DNA from 2 places in the Arthrobacter sp. 05L45_2 genome. Region 2 is predicted to be linked to the other one. Evidence: riboswitches for the same ligand, from Rfam matches in the RefSeq annotation. Region 2 holds a riboswitch; the other holds the start of a gene.
The links. A riboswitch is a leader RNA that binds a small molecule or an ion and turns the genes downstream of it on or off. The one in region 2 is predicted to bind glycine.
Positions count from the first base shown of each region.

Region 1 (3,405 bases), on a different contig from region 2:
ATTGCAGAATGACCATAAGGGAGCATAACAACATGCAGCAGGCCGCGGCGGGACCCCGGAACCTGACGGTGTTCCGGCAGGATCACTCCCTCGGCCCGGCGGCGGACCTCGACTTCGCCCTGACCCTTCTGCAGCGGGTCAAGACCGGGTCCCTGGTCCCCCTGCTGCGGCTCTACCGGCCCGCCCCCACGGTGGCGTTCGGCCAGCGTGACACCCACTTGCCTGGCTTTGACGCCGCCACCCTGGCCTGCCGGGAACTTGGTTTCGAACCGCTGGTCCGGAAGGCCGGGGGCAGGGCCGCCGCGTACCACGAGGGCACCCTGGTGATCGACCACCTGGAGCCCCATGCTGACGCGATTGCCGGGGCCAAAGGCCGGTTCTCCCTCTTCGGCGAGCTGCTGGCGCAGGCCCTGCGCGACGCCGGGGTGGCGGCCGCTGTCGGCGAGATTCCGGGGGAGTACTGCCCGGGCGAATTCAGTGTCCACGGCCGGGATCCCCTGGTCCCGGAGCACCCCATCAAGCTGGTCGGCACCGCCCAGCGAGTGGTGGCCGGCGGCTGGCTGTTCAGCTCCGTGATCATCGTGGAGAACTCCGCGCCCATCAGGGCAGTCCTCGAGGCGAGTTACGCCGCGCTGGGCCTTGACTGGGACCCGGCCACCGCCGGCGCCGCCGATGACCTGGTCCCGGGCCTGGACGTGCCCGCCGTGGAGGCAGCCGTACTGGCCGCCTACGCCCGGTACGCCACGCTCGACGACGGCGACTTCGGCGCCCTGCTGCCCTAACGGCCGAGACGGCTCACGCTGGGCGGGCGGCCAGGAGCTGTTCGCGCAGGATATCGGCGTGCCCGCAGTGCTGGGCCAGTTCCCGCAACAGGTGCAGGTAAACCCACCGCAGCGGCAGCGGGCCGCGCCTGTTTCCGGTCACCAGGTGGTCCAGGCCCAGGGGTGCGGCGCGCTCACGCGACTGGGCGCAGGCTTCCCGGTACGCGGCCTGGACGCCGGCGATCGAGTCATCGGCAGCCAGGATGAAGGACTCGTCCGGGGTGGCCGGAATACCGATGTCCTGCCGGCTGCGGCGGGTGATGGCCTCGTCGAACCAGACCTTCTCCACGAACGTGGCGTGCTTGACCAGCCCCAGCAGCGTGGTGCGGGAGGGGACCAGGGACGCGCGGGCCTCCTGTTCGGTCATTCCGTCCAGGCAATCGTGCAGCGCGGCCCGGTGTTCGTCGAGGAACGCGTCGAACTGCGTCCGCAGATCCGCCGCGAAAATACCGGGCTCCGTGCTGGGGTGATGGCTCATAGGCCACATCCTAATAGCACCCGGCCCGGCACCGGCCCCTGCGGCCCCTGCGGCCCCTCCGGCCCGGCCGGTGCTATCCGCCCGGAGGACCTACCGGCGGGTAGCGCCGGAACGCGGGCTGCGTCACAAATCCGGCGGTTTGACTTTCCGGCGTGATCCATCCCACACTGAATCCGCCGGACAATCCTTCCGAGGAGGTCCCGGCGATCATGTTTGGCGGTTACCGGCCCGAGCCAGGGCACGGCAACCATGACGACGCGTTCTTGCCCGGAGCCACCCTCCGCAGCGCCGCGTCACCCCCTATAAGTAAACAAGCCTATGATCTGCGGCGGGAGAGTCCTGCCGGTACATGCAGCAGGCGCCGTAGGAGCAAATCCTCCCCAGGAATCTCTCAGGCCCACGTACCGCCGCGGCGAGGCAACTCTGGAAAGCAGCCGGATCATTTCCCGGCTCACCGACGGTGCAAGCGGTTCCTGCGGGGGCAGGTACGCGGAAACTCTCAGGTCCAAGACAGAGCGGGGAGGAACCCGAATCATCGTGGCACCAGCCACTTGAACGATGGAGTTCCTTATGACGATTCAGCGACCACCTTCCACCATGGTTGAAGCTCCCCACCTCGAGCGGCAGCTCAGCAACCGGCACATCCAGCTCATCGCGATCGGCGGCGCCATCGGCACGGGCCTGTTTATGGGCTCGGGCAAGACCATCTCCGCGGCCGGCCCCTCGGTCATTTTCGTCTACATGATCATCGGCTTCATGCTGTTCTTCGTCATGCGGGCCATGGGCGAACTGTTGCTCTCCAACCTGCACTACAAGTCCTTCAGCGATTTCGCCGCCGATCTGCTGGGCCCGTGGGCGGGCTTCTTCACCGGCTGGACGTACTGGTTCTGCTGGGTGATCACCGGCATTGCCGACGTTATTGCCATTGCCGGGTACTCCCAGGAGCTCTGGCCCGGCCTGCCCCTCTGGATTCCGGGCCTGGTCACCATCGCGATCCTGCTGCTGCTGAACCTGACCACCGTCAAGGCCTTCGGCGAGACCGAATTCTGGTTCGCGCTGATCAAGATCGTCGCGATAGCGGCGTTGATTGTGGTGGGCCTGTTTATGATCTTCAGCGGGTTCAGCTCCGACGCCGGACCGGCGACTTTCAGCAACCTCTGGAGCCACGGCGGGTTCTTCCCGAACGAGTTCATGGGCTTTGTGGCCGGCTTCCAGATCGCCGTCTTCGCCTTCGTCGGCATCGAACTGGTCGGCACCACCGCAGCCGAGGCCAAGGACCCCGAGAAAAACCTGCCGCGGGCCATCAACTCCATTCCGATCCGTGTCCTGCTGTTCTACGTCGGCGCACTTATCATCCTGATGTCGGTCACGCCGTGGACCCAGTTCGCCGCCGGACACAGCCCGTTCATCGCCATGTTCTCCCTGGCCGGTCTCGGCGCCGCCGCCACCGTGGTCAACCTGGTGGTCCTGACCTCGGCCATGTCCTCGGCCAACTCCGGGATTTACTCCACCTCCCGCATGGTCTACGGCCTCGCCCAGGAAGGTGACGCCCCCGCCCCCTTCGCAGCGCTGTCCCGCCGCAAGGTTCCGCAGAACGCCTTGTTCCTCTCGTGCGTGCTGCTGCTCTCCGGCGTCGTGCTGATGTACGCGGGGGAGAACATCGGCAAGGCCTTCGAAATGGTTACAACCGTGTCCGCCGTCTGCTTCGTCTTCGTGTGGTCCATCATCCTGGCCAGCTACCTGGCCTTCCGCAGGCGCCGCCCGCAGCTGCACGATGCCTCGAAGTTCAAGATGCCCGGCGGCGTGCCCATGGTCTGGGTCGTCTTCGCCTTCTTCGCCTTCGTGCTCTGGACGCTGACCACGCAGCCGGACACGTTGTCGGCCCTGCTGGTGACGCCGGTCTGGTTCATCATCCTCGGCGCCGCATGGCTGGTCCTGCGCCGCCGTCCGGTGCACCTGGCCCGTTACGAGGCCTTCAAGGCCGAACTCCAGTCCGAGCAGGATGAAGCTGCCGGATCCCGGAAGGTGGAGAGCCAGTGAGCACCGCAGCAACCCCACAGCCCGGCGGCCCCGCAACTGAACAGCGGGAAGAGCCCGGCGCCGAGT
Region 1 is NZ_JBFTNO010000064.1:10,113-13,517, forward strand. It holds gene AC1DHD_RS07225 (DUF2177 family protein) at 1-16, opposite strand, end outside; gene AC1DHD_RS07230 (lipoate--protein ligase family protein) at 33-782, shown strand; gene AC1DHD_RS07235 (DinB family protein) at 796-1,299, opposite strand; glycine riboswitch at 1,619-1,716, shown strand; gene cycA (D-serine/D-alanine/glycine transporter) at 1,870-3,339, shown strand; gene purU (formyltetrahydrofolate deformylase) at 3,336-3,405, shown strand, end outside.
Region 1: another riboswitch for glycine. It lies ahead of cycA (D-serine/D-alanine/glycine transporter); the one in region 2 lies ahead of gcvP (aminomethyl-transferring glycine dehydrogenase).

Region 2 (3,405 bases):
TCGGTCAGCTGCGCCTCGAGGTCTTCGATCAGTTCGCGCCAGCCGGCGGTCTGGGACTCCGGGGCGAACGGGTGGATGGAGGCGAACTCGGGCCAGGAGATGGCTTCCATTTCGGCGGTCGCGTTCAGCTTCATGGTGCATGAGCCCAGCGGGATCATGGTGCGGTCCAGGGCCAGGTCACGGTCCGAGAGGCGCCGGATGTAGCGCAGCAGCTGGGTTTCGGAGCGGTGGGTGTTGAACACCGGGTGCTGCAGGTARTCCGAGGTSCGTTCGACGGCGGAGTCCAGGGCGAAGCCGGTGGCCGCGGCGTCCTCGGCGACAGTGGCACCGAAGGCGGCGACGACGTCGGCGACGATTGCCGGCGTCGTGGCTTCATCAGCGGAGATACCGACGGTGTCGGCGTCGATGGCGCGCAGGTTGATGCCCTTGGCGTCGGCGGCGGCGATGATTCCGGCGGCGTTGCCCGGCACGGACACGGTGACGGTGTCGAAGAAGGAGGTGTGCAGCACGTCCAGGCCGGCAGCCTGGAGCGAGGCGGCGATGGTCTTGGCGTGGCCGTGGGTGGTCTCGGCGATGGCCTTGAGCCCGTCGGGGCCGTGGTAGACGGCGTAGAAGGACGCGACGATGGCCAGCAGCGCCTGGGCGGTGCAGATGTTGGACGTGGCCTTCTCGCGGCGGATGTGCTGCTCGCGGGTCTGCAGCGCCAGCCGGTAGGCGGGGATGCCGGCGTTGTCCTTGGAGACGCCAACCAGGCGGCCGGGCATGGAGCGCTCCAGGCCCTTCTGGACGGCCATGTAAGCCGCGTGCGGGCCGCCGAAGAACAGCGGCACACCGAGGCGCTGCGCGGAGCCGACGGCGATGTCGGCCCCCTGCTCGCCGGGAGGGGTGATCAGGGTCAGGGACAGCAGGTCCGCGGCCACGGTGACGAGGGCGCCGCGTTCCTTGGCCTCGGCAATGACGGCGGTGTGGTCGAAGACGCGGCCGGAGACGCCCGGCTGCTGCAGCACGACGCCGTTGATAACGCCCTTGGGCAGGCCCTTGGACAGATCGGCGACCTCAACTTCGAAGCCGAGGGCCTCGGCGCGGCCCTTGACGATCGCGATGGTCTGCGGGAGGCAGTCGGCGTCGAGGACGGTCTTGCCGTCGTGGGCGGCCTTGTTCTTGTTGGCCCGGCGCATCATCAGGACGGCTTCGGCAACGGCGGTGGCTTCGTCCAGGAGCGAGGCGTTGGCGATCGGCAGGCCCACGAGGTCCTGGACCATGGTCTGGAAGTTCAGCAGCGCCTCGAGCCGGCCCTGGGAGATTTCCGGCTGGTAGGGCGTGTAGGCGGTGTACCAGGCCGGGGCTTCGAGGATGTTCCGGCGGATGACGGCCGGGGTGACGGTGTCGAAGTAGCCCTGGCCGATCATCTGGACGGCGGTCTTGTTCTTCGAGGCCAGCGTGCGCAGCTCGGCGAGGACTTCCACTTCGCTGAGCGCTACGCCCAGCGCCAGGTCAGAATCCTGCCGGATGTCCTTCGGTACGGCGGTGTCCACAAGGTCGTTGACGGTGTCGTAGCCGACTGCCTTGAGCATGGCGGCGACGTCGGCCTGGCGGCGGGCGCCAATATGCCGGTCAACGAAGGACGTGGAGGCTGAGGTAACAGTCACTAGGAACTCCATAACTAAGGCGGCGCACGGTACGCCACATTGATTCGGGTTCCTCCCCGCTCTGTATTGGACCTGAGAGTTTCCGCGCAGCCGCTATGCGGGGCTCCGCTTGCACCGTCGGTGAGCACGTCGCGTCAGATAACGCACGTGCTACTTTCCAGAGTTGCCTTGCCGCGGCGGTACATGGGCCTGAGAGATTCCTGGGGAGGATTTGCTCCTACGGCGCCTGCTTGTACCTACTTGCAGAACTCTCCCGCCGCAGATCAAAGGCATATTCAATTGCTCGTGACCATAGTCACAGACTTATTGTCCTACGCCGGGGGCAAGGTCCGCAAACCAGTGACGCCGGAGCCGCGACATATACGGCCCCGCCCGTCAGCCGCGCAGCCGTTCGACGGCGGCCAGCAGGCTTTCGACGTCGCCCGCCATTTCCGTCGGCGCCCCGCCCGGTCCCCGGGCGAGCATCGCATTGAAGTACAGCCCGTCCCCCAGATAGAGAACGGGCTTGGCCATCGCGGGGCCGACGTCCGCCGCGAGGAGGGCCAGCCAGCTCGCCTGCACGCCTGCCATCCGTTGCAGGGTCTCGGCGTGTGCCACTTCGGCCAGCCGGGTGGCGGCCACAAAGACCCGGTCCAGTGGGGTGTCGGCCCACACCGAGGACTTGATGAAGTACGCGGCGGCCCCTTCGGGCGCAGCGGCCATGGCGGCGAGGTCGTCGGCGAGGAGCCGGTCCAGGCGCTCCAGCAGCACCGTGATCATGGCGTCCTTGGTGGGGAAATGGTACAGCAGACCGCCCTTGGAGACGCCGGCCAGCCTGGCTACCGCGTCGAGGGTGGCGGCCCGCTCCCCCTCGGTGATGAGCAGGGACTCGAAGGCGTCGAGGACGGCTTCACGGGCGACGGGTTTTCTGGCCATGGCTCCCATCATGCCCGGCGCACCGCCAATTTCTTAACTGTACCGTCCAGACGGTACAGTTATTCGATGACCGTCTCCTACCGCCCGTCGACCTCCGGTACCACCCGCGGCACCACCTCCGCTCCGCGCCCGGCGTGGCGCGACTGGCTGGCCCTGGCCCTGCTGATGTTTCCGGTGCTGCTCGTTGCCGTGGATAACACCGCCCTCACGTTCGCGCTGCCGGCGATCGCGCGCAGCCTGGACGCCTCCGGAGTGGAACTGCTGTGGATCGTCGACACATACCCCCTGGTCCTGGCCGGCCTGCTGGTCGCGATGGGTAGCCTGGGCGACCGGATTGGCCGCCGGCGGCTGCTGTTCATCGGCAGCGCCGGTTTCGCGGCAGTCTCCGCGGTGACAGCCTTCGCGCCCGCCGCTGAGTGGCTGATCGCAGGGCGGGCGGGGCTCGGCTTCTTCGGCGCCATGCTGATGCCGTCCACGCTGTCCCTGATCCGCAACATCTTCCCCGAACCCAACCGCCGGCGGCTGGCCGTGGCGGTCTGGGCCGCGGGGTTCTCCGGTGGCGCCGCGTTGGGGCCCATCTTCGGAGGGTGGCTCGTGGAACACCTCTGGTGGGGAGCGGTCCTGCTGGTCGCGGTGCCCATCATCCTGCCCCTGCTGGTCCTCGGCCCTGCCCTGATCCCGGAATCCCGGGACCCGAACCCCGGCCGGGTGGATCTGCCGAGCATCGCCTTGTCCATGCTCGCCATGGCCCCGGCGGTCTACGGCATCAAAATCCTGGCCACCGAGGGCATGGCAGCGGGACCGCTCGCCGCCCTTGGCGCCGGCCTGCTGATGGGTTACG
Region 2 is NZ_JBFTNO010000154.1:2,485-5,889, reverse strand. It holds gene gcvP (aminomethyl-transferring glycine dehydrogenase) at 1-1,661, opposite strand, end outside; glycine riboswitch at 1,701-1,815, opposite strand; glycine riboswitch at 1,817-1,915, opposite strand; gene AC1DHD_RS11925 (TetR/AcrR family transcriptional regulator) at 2,025-2,564, opposite strand; gene AC1DHD_RS11920 (MFS transporter) at 2,631-3,405, shown strand, end outside.